Regions from separate parts of the Afipia sp. GW823-FHT06G09 genome, predicted to be linked through region 4. Evidence: predicted binding sites of a transcription regulator. Region 4 holds the regulator's gene; each other region holds the start of a gene.
What was found. The regulator PhoB, encoded in region 4, activates phosphate uptake and scavenging genes when phosphate is short. The targets are predictions, from matches to a motif close to TGTCATNNANCTGTCAT.
Positions count from the first base shown of each region.

Region 1: AC1Q67_RS21765 (inorganic phosphate transporter) is a predicted target of PhoB. The motif match lies at 2,273-2,289, and genes of this name have one in related genera.
Region 2: AC1Q67_RS10730 (alkaline phosphatase) is a predicted target of PhoB. The motif match lies at 2,364-2,380, and genes of this name have one in related genera.
Region 3: AC1Q67_RS19390 (RNA degradosome polyphosphate kinase) is a predicted target of PhoB. The motif match lies at 2,432-2,448, and genes of this name have one in related genera.

Region 1 covers NZ_JBXAHF010000005.1:173,612-177,824, reverse strand. Annotated here, with positions in the region: gene AC1Q67_RS21775 (ferredoxin--NADP reductase) at 1-684, shown strand, start outside; gene AC1Q67_RS21770 (GumC family protein) at 784-2,163, shown strand; gene AC1Q67_RS21765 (inorganic phosphate transporter) at 2,335-3,963, shown strand; gene AC1Q67_RS21760 (patatin-like phospholipase family protein) at 4,048-4,213, opposite strand, start outside.
Region 2 covers NZ_JBXAHF010000002.1:655,713-659,925, reverse strand. Annotated here, with positions in the region: gene AC1Q67_RS10740 (phosphatase PAP2 family protein) at 1-700, shown strand, start outside; gene argG (argininosuccinate synthase) at 957-2,294, shown strand; gene AC1Q67_RS10730 (alkaline phosphatase) at 2,434-4,191, shown strand.
Region 3 covers NZ_JBXAHF010000004.1:528,929-533,141, reverse strand. Annotated here, with positions in the region: gene ppx (exopolyphosphatase) at 1-154, opposite strand, end outside; gene AC1Q67_RS19390 (RNA degradosome polyphosphate kinase) at 174-2,360, opposite strand; gene AC1Q67_RS19385 (P-loop NTPase family protein) at 2,488-3,171, opposite strand; gene AC1Q67_RS19380 (CDP-alcohol phosphatidyltransferase family protein) at 3,221-3,766, opposite strand; gene purM (phosphoribosylformylglycinamidine cyclo-ligase) at 3,941-4,213, shown strand, end outside.
Region 4 covers NZ_JBXAHF010000005.1:335,127-339,339, reverse strand. Annotated here, with positions in the region: gene pstB (phosphate ABC transporter ATP-binding protein PstB) at 1-653, shown strand, start outside; gene phoU (phosphate signaling complex protein PhoU) at 679-1,395, shown strand; gene phoB (phosphate regulon transcriptional regulator PhoB) at 1,423-2,133, shown strand; gene arsC (arsenate reductase (glutaredoxin)) at 2,197-2,601, opposite strand; gene AC1Q67_RS22480 (LacI family DNA-binding transcriptional regulator) at 2,581-3,756, shown strand; gene AC1Q67_RS22475 (FAD-binding oxidoreductase) at 3,904-4,213, shown strand, end outside.

The DNA of each region.
Region 1 (4,213 bases), 160 kb from region 4:
CGATTCCGCAACGGCGAATTCACAATGATCGGCCTGAAGGTCGGTGAGAAGCCGCTGCTGCGCGCCTATAGCGTGGCGAGCGCCAATTACGAGGACCGGCTGGAGTTTTTTTCTATCAAGGTGCCGGACGGTCCGCTGACCTCGCGGCTTCAGCATCTGAAGGAAGGCGATCAGATAATTGTTGGGCGCAAGCCCACCGGTACGCTGGTGATCGACAATCTCAAGAGTGGCCGGAATCTCTATCTGGTTGGCACCGGCACGGGGCTTGCGCCATTCCTTAGCGTCATCAAGGACCCGGAAACCTACGATCGCTTCGAGAAGGTGGTGCTGCTGCACGGTTGCCGCCGTGTCGCCGAGCTTGCATATGGCGAGATGATCACCGAACGGCTGCCCAAGGACGATCTGATTGGCGAGCTGGTCCGCAACCAATTGATCTACTATCCCACGGTGACGCGCGATCCGTTTCGCAATCGCGGCCGGATCACCGATCTGATGACGTCGGGCAAGTTGTTCAGCGATGCCGGGCTCGCTCCGCTGGAGGCCGCACACGACCGTGTCATGATCTGCGGCAGCCCGGCGCTGCTTCAGGACACGCGGACGTTACTGCTCGACAAGGGATTCACCGAAGGCAATCACGGCGAACCCGGCGAATTTGTCGTCGAAAAGGCATTCGTCGAGCGCTGATGAGGGCATTTTTGCGGCGTTTAGACGGGCATTGGTCTCGCCAAGACTGCTGATTTATCGGATTATCCCGTCCCAAGACGCGTAGCGTAGGGACGTTGTATGGCGATTTCTGAAAACGACAGGCGCGATGCGTACCTGTCCCGGATTCAGGTCCCCGCCCTGGATGTGCACGGCTTCGCAACGATGCTGCGCCGGAGGGCGGCGTTTATCGGCGCGGTAGCCGCCATTTGTGCTGCGATCAGCCTTGCCTGGATACTGCTATCGGCTCCCAAATATGTTGCGTCCGGGCAACTTGTGCTCGACCTGCCTGCGCAAGCTGCAGCCGGCCAGCCGGTCAGTCCAGACACTGTCAGGGTTGGCATGGACAACCAGATCAGCGCCCTGACGTCGCGCAGCGTCCTCGAGAGAGTTGTCGCAAAAGAGAAGCTCGATACCGATCCGCTTTTTGGCGGCAGGTCGAAGGGGATTCTCTTCGCGCTTCTTGCCGGTGTTGGAGTTGCTCCCCCCGCTGAGCCGCATTCCATGGCATTGCGACAGTTGAATCGTGCGGTTAGCACCGCCCGCAATCCAGACTCGAATGCAGTGACCGTCAAGGTCGTTACGCCGGATCGCGAAACCTCAGTGCGCATCGCCAACGCAGTGATGGACAGCTATGTGGAACAGGAGCGTGTTGGTGTGGAAGCGACGCCGGGCAACGTTGCGCCTCTCGGTGCACGACTGGAGACACTTCAGACGCGCTTGCGAGACGCCGAGCAGCGGTATGAGAGATATCGCAATGATAACCAGGCGATGGTGGCTGCGGGGCAATCCGGCGCCGAGAAACAGGTGAGCGAGATTGCAGAGCAGGTGGCTGCCGCCGAGGCCAAGGTTAACGGTCTGCGTTCGACGGTGAATCAGCTCCAGCGTGCCCGGAAAATCCTGGATGGCGGCGGAATACCGGATGCGATCAGGGGAGGGGCAATCGGGACGTTCAGAAGCCGTTATGTCGCGGCAAGACGACTGGAAATTGATCTGTCCGAAACGCTCGGGCCACGCCATCCCGACCGCGTGATCGCGAGGCTGCAGGCAGCCGAAGCCAGGCGGTTATTGGAAGGCGAAATTCAGGACGTGGCTCAGTCCGTCACAGCCGATCTGGAACGTGCCCGCGCGACGGTGACGCAACTGAAGAACCGTCTCGAAGCGTCAAAACAAAACCTGAGCAAAACGCACGACGCGAGCGCACGCCTCAAGGAGCTGGAGCGCGATGTCGAAGCAAACCGTGCGGCGTATCAGGCTATCCTGGCCAGATCTCAGCAGGTGCGACCGGACAACACCAGCCCCCGGATATTGAGCCGTGCAACAGCATCTCCGGAGTCAAGCCGTACATTTCCCATCGGGGTTCTATTCGTCAGCGTACTGCTCGGTCTGGGTTTGGGCGTAAGCCTGGCCTGGGTGCTTGAACTGGCGGACAAGCAAAATGAAACGGCTGCGCTGGGGTAGCCGCTATTTCTAGAAGATCTCTAAGTCTCGTCGCACGCCATTGGCAAATTCAAGGGAGATGCGCCGATTTGCGGAAAATCTGCGCTCGTCGCTGTGCCGATATGAAAGGTGTCATCCAACCTTCAAGCTAACCGGTCAAAAAGAACCCCTGAGTTTCATAAGGGGTATGAGATGAGCGACATTACATTAAGTTCCGGGATCGCCGACGGGCAACCCATCGAGCCGGCCTCCAGGCCGAATCTCGACAAGGGCTTCAATCCACTCACAATGATCCTGTTTTTTGGCATCCTCGCGGCGGGTGCAATATTCGTTGCCTACAGCATTTACGTCGATATCGACGCCACCGGCACCAAGGTCACGACCTATCTTCCCTACATTCTGCTATTTGTTGCGCTGCTGATTGCGCTCGGCTTCGAATTCGTCAACGGCTTCCACGACACTGCCAACGCCGTCGCAACGGTGATCTACACCCATTCGCTGCCGGCGGAATTCGCCGTGATGTGGTCCGGATTCTTCAATTTTCTCGGCGTTTTGCTCTCGAGCGGAGCGGTTGCTTTCGGCATCGTCTCGCTGCTGCCGGTTGAGCTCATTCTTCAGGTCGGAAGCAGTGCCGGTTTCGCCATGGTGTTCGCGCTCTTGATCGCGGCCATCGTCTGGAATCTCGGCACCTGGTACTTCGGTCTTCCGGCTTCCAGCTCCCACACGCTGATCGGCTCGATCATCGGTGTTGGTATCGCCAATGCGGTCATGCGTGGACGCGATGGTACCTCGGGTGTCGACTGGACCAAGGCCACGGAAATCGGTTACGCGCTGTTGCTCTCGCCGTTGTTCGGCTTCTGCATGGCGGCACTTCTGTTGCTGGTGTTGAAGTTCGTTATTCGCAATCCGGCGCTTTACGCTGCTCCGGAAGGCAACAAGCCACCGCCGCTGTGGATTCGCGGTATCCTCATCGCGACCTGCACCGGCGTCAGCTTCGCGCACGGCTCAAACGACGGTCAGAAGGGCATGGGCCTCATTATGCTGATCCTGATCGGCACTGTGCCGACCGCCTACGCGCTGAACCGCGCCTTGCCGGAATCGCAGGTCATCAAGTTTCAGCAGACGTCAGAAGCCGCGTCAAAGGTGATCGCTGCGAAGGGCGCCGGTCATAGCATCATCGGCGATCCCCGCCCGGTAGTGACTCAGTATGTTTCGCTGCACAAGATCAACGAAGGCACCTATCCGTCGCTGGCGGTTCTCGTGAAGGACGTCGGCGATCAGGTGCAGAAGTACGGCACGCTGAACAAGGTTCCTGCCGAGGCGGTGGGTAACACCCGCAACGACATGTACCTGACTTCGGAGGCGATCCGCTTCCTGATGAAGGACAAGGAAAACGATCTCAACAAGGAAGAGGTCGCAACCCTCAATGCCTATAAAGGCTCGCTCGACAGCGCCACGAAGTTCATCCCGACCTGGGTGAAAATCGCGGTCGCCATCGCGCTGGGTCTCGGCACCATGATCGGCTGGAAGCGTATCGTCATCACCGTCGGCGAGAAGATCGGCAAGACGCACCTGACCTACGCGCAGGGTGCATCTGCTGAACTCGTTGCTGCGGGGACGATCGGCGCGGCGGACATTTTCGGCCTTCCCGTCTCGACGACACACGTGCTGTCGTCTGGCGTCGCCGGAACAATGGCGGCCAACGGCTCGGGCTTGCAGATGGCCACTATCCGCAACCTGCTTATGGCCTGGGTGCTGACGCTGCCGGCGGCGATCTGCCTGTCGGCTGGTCTCTATGTGCTGTTCTCGCACCTGTTCTGATTAGCTTGCCGCAACGGCGGCAACATAAAAAGCCCGCGCAAGAGCGCGGGCTTTTTTTCCGTCCGGCGATGCGAGCGCGGAGGCTCAGTAATCCTTCTCGCGGTGCACGTCATGAACGACAAGGCCCATGCCGGCCTCCGGCATCGCCAGCCATTCGCGCCGCTTCAGTGTGCGGCGCGTATCCTCCAGACCGCTCAGCCAGTGCTCGCGCATCGAGGTGGCCGAGAATTCGTGGTCCTTGGAATCGCCC
Region 2 (4,213 bases), on a different contig from region 4:
GAAATCCAGCACGTGGGCTGCGATCGCCCGCGACGGCGCGATGTGGATTGCATGGGGTCTGGTGATGCCCGCGCTGGTGTCGCTGATCGTCAAGCTGATCAGTCCGGTGAAGCCGCTGATGATCTCCGGCCGCGCCATGGTGTTTCTGATCGTCACCATTCTGCTCACGGCGATCGTGCTGTCGAACATCGTGTTCAAAAGCTACTGGGGCCGTCCGCGTCCAGTAGTGGTGACGGAGTTCAACGGGCCGCTTGAATTCAAGGCGTGGTGGGACCCGCGCGGCGCATGCCCGAAGAACTGTTCGTTCTTCTCCGGCGAGGGCGCGACTGCATTCTGGACCTATGCGCCCGCCGCGCTGACGCCGCCGCAGTGGCGTCCGCTGGCCTATCTCGCGGCGACTGCGTTCGGCGTGCTCACCGGCGGTCTTCGCATGTCCTTCGGCGGACATTTTCTGACCGACGTGTTGTTCTCCGGCACCGTCTCGTTCATCGTGATCTGGCTGGCCTATGCCGTCATCTACCGCTGGCCGTCGACGCGGCTGACGGACTACGGCATCGACGCCTGGCTGACGCGCTTCGCATGGCCGGGCTATCGCTGGCGGCAGAAGCGGCTTGGCCGCGACGTCGGCGAGACCCCGCGCATCAGGCCGGACGCGTCCGCGAACGCTGCGGACGGCGGAGCGCCTGTTCTGCGGCCCTAGCGGAGCGTCCGAGGCCGGTCAGCGCGTGAATGCTCCCTGCGTGTCATTGCCGGGCTTGACCCGGCAATCCATCTTTTTGAATAAGTTCACGTTTTGATGGATCACCGGGTCAAGCCCGGTGATGACGATTGTGTTTGTTGAGGCTCTGTGCCTCATCTTCCCATCGTCCGCCAATCTTTCTATAGAAGCCGGTCTGGTGAGGCTTGTCAGCCGTGCATCCAAACCGCCCAAATGAAATCTCCCGAAGGGAAGTCCCATGACTACGATTCTGAAGAGCCTTCCCAAGGGGGAAAATGTCGGCATCGCTTTCTCCGGCGGGCTCGATACCAGCGCCGCGCTGCTCTGGATGAAGCAGAAGGGCGCGCGCGTCTTCGCCTACACCGCCAACCTGGGCCAGCCGGACGAGGCCGACTACGACGAGATTCCGCGCAAGGCGATGGAGTTCGGCGCCGAGAAAGCGCGCCTCGTCGATTGCCGCACGCAACTGGTTCACGAAGGCATCGCCGCGATTCAATCGGGCGCCTTCCATGTCTCGACCGGGGGCATCGCATACTTCAACACCACGCCGCTCGGCCGCGCCGTCACCGGCACGATGCTCGTCTCCGCGATGAAGGAAGACGGCGTCAACATCTGGGGCGACGGCTCGACCTACAAGGGCAACGATATCGAGCGGTTCTACCGCTACGGACTGCTGACCAATCCGGACCTCAAGATCTACAAGCCATGGCTCGACCAGCAGTTCATCGATGAACTGGGCGGGCGCGCGGAAATGTCGGCGTTCATGAAGGCCGCCGGCTTCGCCTACAAGATGAGCGCCGAGAAGGCGTACTCGACTGACAGCAATCTCCTCGGTGCGACGCACGAGGCCAAGGATCTCGAACATCTCGACAGCGGCATCAAGATCGTCAATCCGATCATGGGCGTTCCGTTCTGGCGCGACGACTGCGTGGTCAAGGCCGAGAAGGTTTCGGTGCGCTTCGTGGAAGGCCAGCCCGTGGCGCTGAACGGCAAGACGTTCACTGATGCTGTCGCGCTGTTCTATGAGGCCAATGCCATCGGCGGGCGTCATGGCCTCGGCATGAGCGACCAGATCGAGAACCGCATCATCGAGGCGAAGAGCCGCGGCATCTACGAGGCGCCGGGCATGGCGCTGCTGCACATCGCCTATGAGCGTCTCGTCACCGGCATCCACAACGAAGACACCATCGAGCAATACCGGATCAGCGGCATGCGGCTCGGCCGGCTGCTGTATCAGGGGCGCTGGTTCGATTCGCAGGCCCTGATGCTGCGCGAAACCGCGCAGCGCTGGGTGGCGCGCGCGATCACCGGCGAGGTGACGCTCGAGCTGCGCCGCGGCAACGACTACTCGATCCTGAACACCGAAAGTCCGAACCTCACCTATGCGCCGGAACGGCTCAGCATGGAGAAGGTCGAGGATGCGGCGTTCACGCCGGGCGACCGCATCGGCCAGTTGACCATGCGCAACCTCGATATTTCCGACACACGCCGCAAGCTCGATCTCTACACCAGGACCGGTCTGCTCTCGGCCGGCGAGGGCTCGAATATTCCGAAGCTCGACAGCGACAAGAGCTGAGACGCAGCTCATCTGCATAAATTTTGCGAGGGCGGGCCGTTCGGTCCGCCTTTTCATTTTGCCGCACCCTGTAGTCAAGCCGTCATCTTGCGCTCATAATTTCCGCGCTCGCGCGCCTGACCCTTACGTGGACATCGTTATGAGACATCTGATTATCGCGGCTGTCGCCGCAGTGGCCTGCAACACCGGCGCAATTGCGCAAACGATCTATCCGATCGACCGCGCGGACATCCTGTCGGGTGCGCGGTTCGATCTGAAGGTGGAGTTCGCCGCGAAAGTGGATCAGGACAAGGTGCGCGTCACCATCAACGGTCAGGATGCGGCAGCGGCGCTCAAGGCCGCGCCGCTGTTCATCGATCGCGAAGACAACAAGGACCAGTCAGCGCTGGTGCTGCGCGGCGCAACGCTGGATACGCCCGGTGCATACACCGTGGTTGCGAGCGATGGCGTCAATTCCCGCACCGTGACCTGGAATGTGTTCGGCACCGGCGCGCGCAAGGCGAAAAACGTGATCCTCTTTATCGGCGACGGTTTGTCGCCCGCGCATCGCGTGGCGGCGCGGCTGCTGTCGAAGGGCATCGCGGAAGGCAAAAGCCTCGGCAAGCTGGCGATGGACGACATGCCGCATATGGCGATGGTGGCGACGGCGGGCTCGGATTCGATCATCACCGACTCGGCCAATGCGGCGAGCGCCTTCGCGACCGGTCACAAGACCGCGGTGAACGCCATGGGCGTCTATGCCGACCGCTCTGCGAATCCGTTCGACGATCCGCGCGTGGAGACCATCGCGAGTCTGGTGAAGCGGCGGCTGAATCTCGCCGTCGGCATTGTCACCAACACCGAGGTCGAGGACGCGACGCCTGCGGCGATGATCGCGCATACCCGCCGCCGCCTGACCTATAACGACATCGTCGATCAGTACTTCGCCGCGAAACCGGATGTGCTGATGGGCGGCGGCATGGCGAACTTCCTGCCGAAGGGCGCGCCGGGCTCGAAGCGCGCGGATGAGACCGACTATGTCGCGAAATTCAAGGAGGCCGGTTATGCCTATGCGGCGACCGCCGCCGAACTCGCCCCCGCGGCGAACAAGGCTGATACGCGCAAGCTGCTCGGCCTGTTTGCGCTGGGCAACATGGACGGCGTGCTGGACCGCAAATTCCTCAAGGGCGGCGGCGTTGCGAAATCGCCGGACCAGCCTGACCTGACGCAGCAGGTGCAGGTCGCCCTCGATGTGCTGGCGAAGAACGACAACGGGTTTTTCCTGATGGTCGAGTCGGGTCTGATCGACAAATATGCCCATGCGCTCGATTTCGACCGCGCGGTGTACGACACCATCATGCTCGACAACGCGGTCCGGCTTGCGCGCGACTGGTCGCAGCGCAACGGCGACGAGACGTTGATCCTGGTGGTGGCCGATCACAACCATCCCAACGGTCTTGTCGGCACCGTCAATGACGACATGAGCACGATTCCGAACGCGCCGCTGCGCGAGCGGATCGGTGTCTACGACAAGGCGGGCTTCCCGAATTATCCGGCGCCGGACGCGGAGGGTTATCCCGCCCGCGTCGATGTCAGCCGCCGTCTGGCGATCTTCTCGGCGAGCTTGCCGGATCATTACGAGACGATGCGGCCCAAGCTCGATCATCCGAACGAGCCCACGCATAAGGCCGACGAGCCCAACACCTACAAGGCCAACGACAAGCACAAGGATCTGCCCGGCGCGGTGCTGCGGCTCGGCAACCTGCCGGCGATGATGGGCGCCAGTGTCCATTCCGGCGAGGATGTGATCCTGACCGCGACAGGCCCCGGCAGCGATCGGGTGCGCGGGTCGATGGATAACACCGAGGTGTTCCGCGTCATGGCCGAAGCGCTCGGGCTTGGGCAACCGAAGCAATAAACATGCACCACAAACAAATACG
Region 3 (4,213 bases), on a different contig from region 4:
AAAGTGTTTTCTCGTTGAAGATCGGTGCGAGATTGCGCGTCTTGTCCTCGTAGACAACAAGACGGACGGAGTTCGATCCGATGTCGATGACCGCGACGCTCTTCGATGGCTTGCGCGCAGCACGAGGCCGCTCGCGAACGAGTGCCGGGCTCACGGATTCGTTCTTCGAACCACTAACGCTCCGAACGGCGCGTAAGACGGCGTGGCGAAGATTCTTTAAGCGACTTTCCACGGCCTGACAGACTCGGATTCGTCATGAAGTAATCGTGCACGTTGAAAGGTTCCTCGCCCTTCGCGGCCTTCATACGCGTTGACGACCCATCCGGCAACAACTGCCAGCTCTGCTCGTTGTCCTTGAGGTTCGCGACCATGATTTGTTCGAGAACCTGCTGATGAACCGTAGGATTTTGCAGCGGACACAGCACCTCGACGCGGCGGTCGAGATTGCGGGGCATCATGTCCGCGGACGAAATATACACAGCGGCCTTGGCGCTCGGCAGGCCGTGCCCCATGCCGAAGCAGTAGATTCGCCCGTGTTCCAGGAACCGGCCGATGATCGATTTGACCCGGATGTTCTCCGAAAGTCCGGGAACACCGGGACGCAAACAGCAAATTCCGCGGATCACCAGATCGATCGAGACACCGGCCTGCGATGCCTCATAAAGCGCGTCGATGATCTCGGGATCGACCAGCGAATTCATCTTCAGCCAGATCGCCGCCGGCTTTCCATGACGGGCGAAATTCGCCTCGCCATGAATGTGCTCGAGCATCCGCTTGCGCAGCGTGAGCGGCGACACGCCCATCTTCTCGATGTCGCGCGGCTCCGCATAGCCGGTGATGTAATTGAAGACGCGCGCCGCATCGCGCGCGATCACCGGGTCGGACGTGAAGTACGACAGGTCCGTGTAGATGCGCGCGGTGACCGGATGATAGTTGCCTGTCCCGGCATGAACATAAGTCGTCAGCCCCGTGCCTTCCCGGCGCACCACCAGCGACAGCTTGGCGTGAGTCTTGAGCTCGAGGAACCCGTAGACCACCTGCACGCCCGCGCGTTCAAGATCGCGCGCCCAGCGGATGTTGGCTTCCTCGTCGAACCGCGCCTTCAGTTCGACCAGCGCCGTCACCGACTTTCCGGCTTCGGCGGCTTCGGCAAGCGTCCGTACGATCGGTGAATCGCGTGATGTGCGATACAGCGTCTGCTTGATCGCGACGACATCGGGATCGCGCGCCGCCTGTTGCAGGAACTGCACGACGACGTCGAACGATTCATAGGGATGATGGACGACGAGATCCTTCTGGCGGATCGCGGCAAAGATATCGCCGCCATGGTCGCGAACGCGCTCGGGATGGCGCGGCACATAGGGCGTGAACTCGAGATCGGGACGATCGAGCCGCGTCAGTTGCGACAGTTCGTTCATGGCGAGCACGCCATCGACAAGCAGCACGTCATCGTCAGGTGTCGACAGTGCGCGCTGCACGAAAGCGCGGAGATCATCCGGCATGGTGGCTTCGATTTCGAGGCGGATCACCGACCCGCGGCGGCGGCGCTTCAGCGCCGACTCGAACAGGCGAACGAGATCCTCGGCCTCTTCCTCGATTTCCAGTTCGGAGTCGCGGATGATGCGGAACGCGCCCTCACCCTTGACCATATAGCCGGGGAACAGACGGCCGATGAACAGCGCCGTGGCCTGTTCAAGCGTGATGAGACGCACCGAGCCGTCCTTGCCTGCGGGCAAACGGATAAAGCGATCGATCTTACCCGGCATGCGGATCAGCGCATTCATCGCCTTGCCGTCGGACACCCGCGCCAGATGCAGCGCGATCGTGAAGCCGAGACTTGGGATGAACGGGAACGGATGCGCCGGATCGATCGCGAGCGGCGTCAGCAGCGGGAAGATGTTGTGAAGGAAGTGGTCCTCGATCCAGGCGCTTTCGGCCTTGGTGACGTCCTTCCCATCGACCAGGACGATCCCGACCTCGGACAGGCCGCCGCGCAGATCGCGCCAGATTGTCTGCTGGTCGCTTGCAAGCTTCGAGACGGTCTCGTTGATCTTGGCGAGCTGCTCGGTGGGCGTCGAGCCGTCCGGGCTGCGCTCGGTGATGCCTTCACGGATCTGTGCCTTGAGGCCCGCGACGCGGACCATGAAGAACTCATCAAGGTTATTGGCGGAAATCGACAGGAACCGGACTCGCTCCAGCATCGGGTGGTTCGGATTGACCGACTCTTCCAGCACGCGGCGGTTGAAGTGGAGCCACGACAGTTCGCGGTTGATGAAGCGCTCCGGGCTTGACCCGATCGACGACGCGGTTGAAACCTCTTCGTTTTCTTCTTTTTTAACAATAGCTTGCGCGGCGTCCATGAAGTCAGACCTCATATCGTGTCATCAGTCCGGACCTTAGGCCCGTTCCACTGAGACAATGTGCCAGTCTCATGACAGTTCGATGACATGATGAGCCAACAGGTCTTAACGACCAAGCCCTGTTCGATCAGGTCGCAGGGTCTTTGAGAAGTTCCGCGGCCAGGGCGCGGGTCACCGGCCGGCGCAGCCGCAGCGCCTCCTCGTCCAGCAATTCGACCGTCCGTCGCGCCGCCGCAAAGGATCGCTCGATACGGGTCGAGAGATAGCTGACGATCCCCTCATCCACGGTCATCTGGCGGTCGGCACAGAATTTGACGATCAGCGCCCGGAACAACAGGTCGTCCGGCGGGGTCAGCGTGACCACCGGCACGGCCCGCAGCCGGGACCGCAGATCGTGCAATGTCACTGCGAATGACGACGGCTGTACCCGTCCCGTCAGCAGGATATGGGCCCCATCTTCACGCGCCAGATTAAGAAGATGAAACAGCGCGCGCTCATCGAAGGACGCCGGGTCGAGATCATCCACGACCAGCGCGCCAGTCGCCAGTTCGCCCGGTACGTTAGCCGGCGTCAGTGTGTGGGCCGCAACCGACCGGGCACCCGCTTCGGCCGCCCAGATCGACGCAAGATGGCTTTTGCCGCTGCCCTCCGGCCCCACCAGCATCATCACGCGGTTGGGCCAGTCGGGCCACGCGTCGATCAGCGCGAGCGCCTGCGCGTTGGCCGAGCCTTCAAGGAAATTATCGCGCGTCAGGCTTTCCGCATGCGGCAAGGCAAGGGCCAACTGACGAGGACGGACGCGAGCTACCACGTAAGACTCCTGGCCGAACCGTACGCAACCTGCGGCTTGTGAAATCGTATCACGGAATCGGCGCAGTCGCGCTCATGTGCCGTGCCCACTCCACCAGATAGAAGGACACCGAAAGCAGCGTCAAGACGGTCACGAAACCGGCCAGAATGATCTCATACGGCGACGCATTGAACTGGAAACCAAGCGAGGCCAGTACCAACGCGGCGAACGACACTTGCGCCACGGTGTTCAATTTCGAGACCATCAGCGGCTTCATCGGAACCGGATTGTCGAGCAGCCAGGAGATGATCACCGCGCCGACGATCATGAAGTCACGCGACACCACGAGGATGACCAGCCAGCGCGGGATGTCGCCCGAGATTCCGAGCGTGACGTAAATCGAGACCAGCAGCGCCTTGTCGGCCACGGGATCGAGCAGCGCGCCGATCTCCGTGGTCATGTTGAACCGCTTGGCAAGGAACCCGTCGATGGCATCGCTGACCCCCGCCACCACGAAGATCACGAAGGCGATAGTCATCTGGTTCGAGGCGATGGCCCAGACGATGACCGGCACCAGCAGGATGCGGCCCAAGGTGATGATGTTCGGTAGATTCACGCGACTTTTTCCCGGCTGTTCCTGTTTTAACGAGCCCCGGACGGCTTGCAAAGGATACGGGGATGCGGCGGACCGCTCGGGGGCCTTTCTCCTAGCTATGCACAGCCTGCCCGGCGGCCATTGCGCCAAGGCAAAATCCGACGTAACCACCGGCTAACTCTCGGAATCCCCGGCATGACCGATCAAAAATCCGGCCTGACTTATTCATCCGCCGGCGTCGATATCGACGCCGGAAACCGCCTGGTCGACCTCATCAAGCCGCTGGTGCGCGCCACGGCGCGGGCGGGCGCCGATGCGGAAATCGGCGGATTTGGCGGGCTGTTCGATCTCAAGGCCGCCGGCTTCAAGGACCCCATTCTGGTCGCCGCCACCGACGGGGTCGGCACCAAGGTCAAGATCGCCATCGAGACCGGCATCCACGGCGGCATCGGCATCGACCTCGTGGCG
Region 4 (4,213 bases):
TTATCGGTCCGTCGGGCTGCGGCAAGTCGACGTTGCTGCGCATCTTCAATCGCATGTACGACCTCTATCCCGGTCAGCGTGCTGTCGGTCAGTTGATGCTGGATTCGACCAACATTCTCGATCCGAAGCTCGATCTGAACCTGCTGCGCGCCCGGATCGGTATGGTGTTTCAGAAGCCGACGCCGTTCCCGATGACGATTTATGAGAACATCGCGTTCGGCATCAGGCTCTATGAAAAGATTTCGAAGTCCGAAATGGACGGCCGCGTCGAGGCCGCGCTGAAGGGCGGCGCGCTCTGGAATGAGGTCAAGGACAAGCTGAACGCCAGTGGGCTCAGCCTGTCCGGCGGCCAGCAGCAGCGCCTGTGCATCGCACGCACTGTCGCCGTCCGTCCTGAGGTCATCCTGTTCGACGAACCTTGCTCGGCGCTCGATCCGATCTCGACCGCCAAGGTCGAAGAACTGATCCAGGAACTCAAGGAGGACTACACGATCGCCATCGTGACGCATAATATGCAGCAGGCGGCGCGTGTGTCTGACAAGACAGCGTTCATGTATCTTGGTGAGCTGGTCGAGTTCGACGACACCAACAAGATATTCACTTCGCCGACCGATCGGCGAACACAAGACTACATCACCGGCCGCTTCGGCTGACGCGCATTCGCGGGAGAGACATACCATGGGTTCAGATCATACCGCCAAAGCGTTCGACGACGATCTTCAGGAGCTCAACCGGCTTGTTGCCGAGATGGGCGGCCTGGCTGAACGGCAGATCGTCGATTCCGTAGACGCGTTGATCCGGCGCGATGTCGCGCTGGGCAAGCGTGTTGTCGCCGCCGATCTCGAGATCGACAAGTTGCAGCATCTGATCGAAGAGCGTGCCGTGCTGACCATCGCTCGCCGTCAGCCGATGGCTGTCGACTTGCGCGAAATCGTCAGTTCGATGCGTGTTGCGACCGATCTTGAACGGATCGGGGATCTGTCAAAGAACATAGGCAAGCGCGTCGCAGCGCTCGATAGCGACTTCCATCCGCTGAAGCTGATCCGTGGGCTGGAGCACATGACCGACCTGGTTCAGTCACAGGTCAAGTCGGTGCTCGATGCCTATGCGGCGCACGATCTGCCTGCCGCGATGACCGTCTGGAAGGGCGACGAAGAGGTCGATGCAATCTGCACTTCTCTGTTCCGCGAACTTCTGACCTATATGATGGAAGATCCGCGTAATATCGGTTTCTGTATTCACCTGATGTTCTGCGCCAAGAATATTGAGCGTATCGGCGATCACGCAACCAATATCGCCGAGACGGTTTTCTACATGATCGAAGGCCAGCAAATGCTCGATCAACGTCCTAAGGGCGACATGACGAACTTTGCAACGGCCGCGTCAGGCAGTTAATTTGTACGACGAACTAAAGGACTGGAAATGAGCGCCCGAATTCTTGTGGTCGAAGACGAAGAAGCGTTGACCACGCTGCTTCGCTACAACCTGGATGCCGAGGGCTACGACGTCGAAACAGTCGCGCGCGGCGATGATGCGGATACCCGGCTCAAGGAGCATGTTCCGGATCTTATCGTGCTCGACTGGATGCTTCCGGGTCTCTCGGGGATCGAACTTTGCCGTCGGCTCCGCGCAAGGCCGGAGACCAAGCAGATCCCGATCATCATGCTGACTGCGCGCGGCGAGGAAAGCGAAAGGGTGAGGGGGCTCGCTACCGGAGCAGACGACTATATCGTCAAGCCGTTCTCGGTGCCGGAGCTGCTTGCGCGCGTGAAAGGATTGTTGCGGCGCGCGAGTCCCGAGCGCCTCGCGACGGTTCTAGCCTTCGGCGATATCGAACTTGACCGGGACCGCCGGCGTGTTGCCCGTTCCGGCCGTCCGATCGATCTTGGTCCGACCGAATATCGGCTTCTGGAGTTCTTCCTGGAGCATCCAGGGCGCGTCTTCAGCCGTGAGCAGTTGCTTGACGGCGTGTGGGGCCGTGACATCTATATCGACGAGCGTACGGTGGACGTGCATATCGGCCGCCTCAGGAAACTGCTGAATCTTGGGCGTGAGTCGGATCCGATCCGCACAGTTCGTGGCGCGGGTTATGCGCTCGACGATCGTTTCGCCAAGGCTGATTCACAGAACTGAGCCGCGGGCTAGCTGACCTTCATCTCGCATACGTGAGGTGTCGGTTCAGCCGCCTGCGGGCGGTCAGATCGCGTTGATGACTTCTCCGTCCTCCTTGACGAATCTGCCGATGTGGGGATTGGGCAGAATATCGAGCACCGCCTCCGATGGCCGGCATAGTTTGGTGCTTTTGGGCGTCACGACAATCGGCCTATTGATCAGGATGGGATGTGCGACCATCAGATCGAGAAGTTCGTCATCTGCCCACTTTGGATCGCCGAGCCCAAGTTCGGCATAGGGCGTGCCCTTCTCGCGCAGCAGCGCGCGCACCGAAATTCTCATCGCCGCAGTAAGCTCGAGCAACCTCGCGCGGGTGGGCGGGTGCTTCAGATACTCGATAATCTCCGGCTCGGCTCCGCTTTGCCGGATCATTGCAAGCGTGTTGCGTGACGTTCCGCAATCCGGATTGTGATAGATGGTAACGCTCATGGATGTATCCCGGCTCGCTTATCTGGGCTCTTCGACAGGCTTTGTACGTGGATGGCCGGATGGCGTCGAGCCTATTGGTTGACGGTTGCTTGTTTTATCAAGCCTCCAAGTCTACGCTCGTTGCGCTGGGCATTGCTTGGGATATTGAAATCGATGAGGCCGAGATTAGCCGATGTTGCGCGTATGGCGGGAGTGGACGTATCCACCGCTTCACGCGTGTTGCGCGGCGAGGAAAGCCAGCGCATTCGCCCGGAGACGCGCCAACGGATTCTTGAAAGCGCTCGTAGCCTGGATTATTCGCCGAATACGCTCGCGCAGAGTTTGCGGACCTCGCGCAGTCGAACACTCGGTCTTATCGTTCCCCAGCTCGACAATCCGGTGTTTGCGTCGGCTATTCGCGGTGCCGAAAAATCTTCAGCACGGCATGGCTATTCATTGCTGATCGCTCATAGGGAGTCAGGTGCGACCGACGCTGTGTATCATCGCCTGTCGCACGGCAATCGTGCTGATGGGCTGCTCGTCGCGAGTCTCGACGACGACAGTTTGTTGCGCGAAGAGCTTGAATCCACTCACACGCCTTTCGTCCTGCTGAACCGGCAATTGTCGGGGAGTCCTTATTGCGTCGTGCTGGACAGCCGCGCCGCTGCAGCGATTGCCGTCGATCATCTGGCGCAGATGGGGCACAGGCGGATTGCGCATCTTGCGGGCCGTCCCGGCGGATTCAATGCTGGCGAACGATTGGCCGGCTATCGCGACGGATTGAAGCGGCACGGTATTCCGTTCGATCCGAAACTCGTCGCCGTCGCTGGGTATACTGCGGAGGGTGGAGCGGATGCGATGCGCAGCCTTCTTGCGCTAAAGCCCACGGCTGTTCTTGGTGCGACGCTGGTCACCGCAGCTGGTGCGATGGCGGTGTTGCATGAAGCCGGTCTCCAAATCCCGCGCGACATATCGGTGGTGGGCCTGCACGACGCACCGGTGGCGACGATGCTCTATCCGCAACTGACGTCGGTGAAAATGCCTACGGAAGTGATGGGCGAAATTGCGTCCGATCTTCTGATCGACCTTTTGAATGGCGGTACACCGCAACCCGTCGCGCCATTAGCGCCAGACGGTCTGGTCATCCGCGCTTCCACAGGTCCAGCTCCACGCTGAAATTTTAGCTTGACCACTGGCGTAGTTTATACGACTTTTTGAACAAACGATTGCTCAAGCTACTTGTTCAATCGCCAGAAAACATAATGCGATCAGGGGAGTGCGCCGAGTGAGCGTGGCGAATTTGGCCTCTGAAAAGGGGCTGTCATGACTGCTACCACCATCGCCGCAGTGCGCGAAACGGATCGCGTTGATGAAAGCCTTGTCTCAGCTTTCGGCGCAATTGTTGGCAACGCCAACGTTTTGGCATCGTTCGATCAGCGTCTCGGCTATGCACGCGACCGTCTTCCGTTCGCGGTTTTCCGCGAACGCGCAGGCACGCTCGCCGGAGCGGTGCCGCGCCTGGTTGTGCGTCCAGCGAACGAGGATGAGATCATTCGGATCGTTCAGCTTGCGAAGGCGCGCAACATTCCGATCATTCCCTATGGCAATGGCTCGGGTGTGCTGGGTGGTGCTA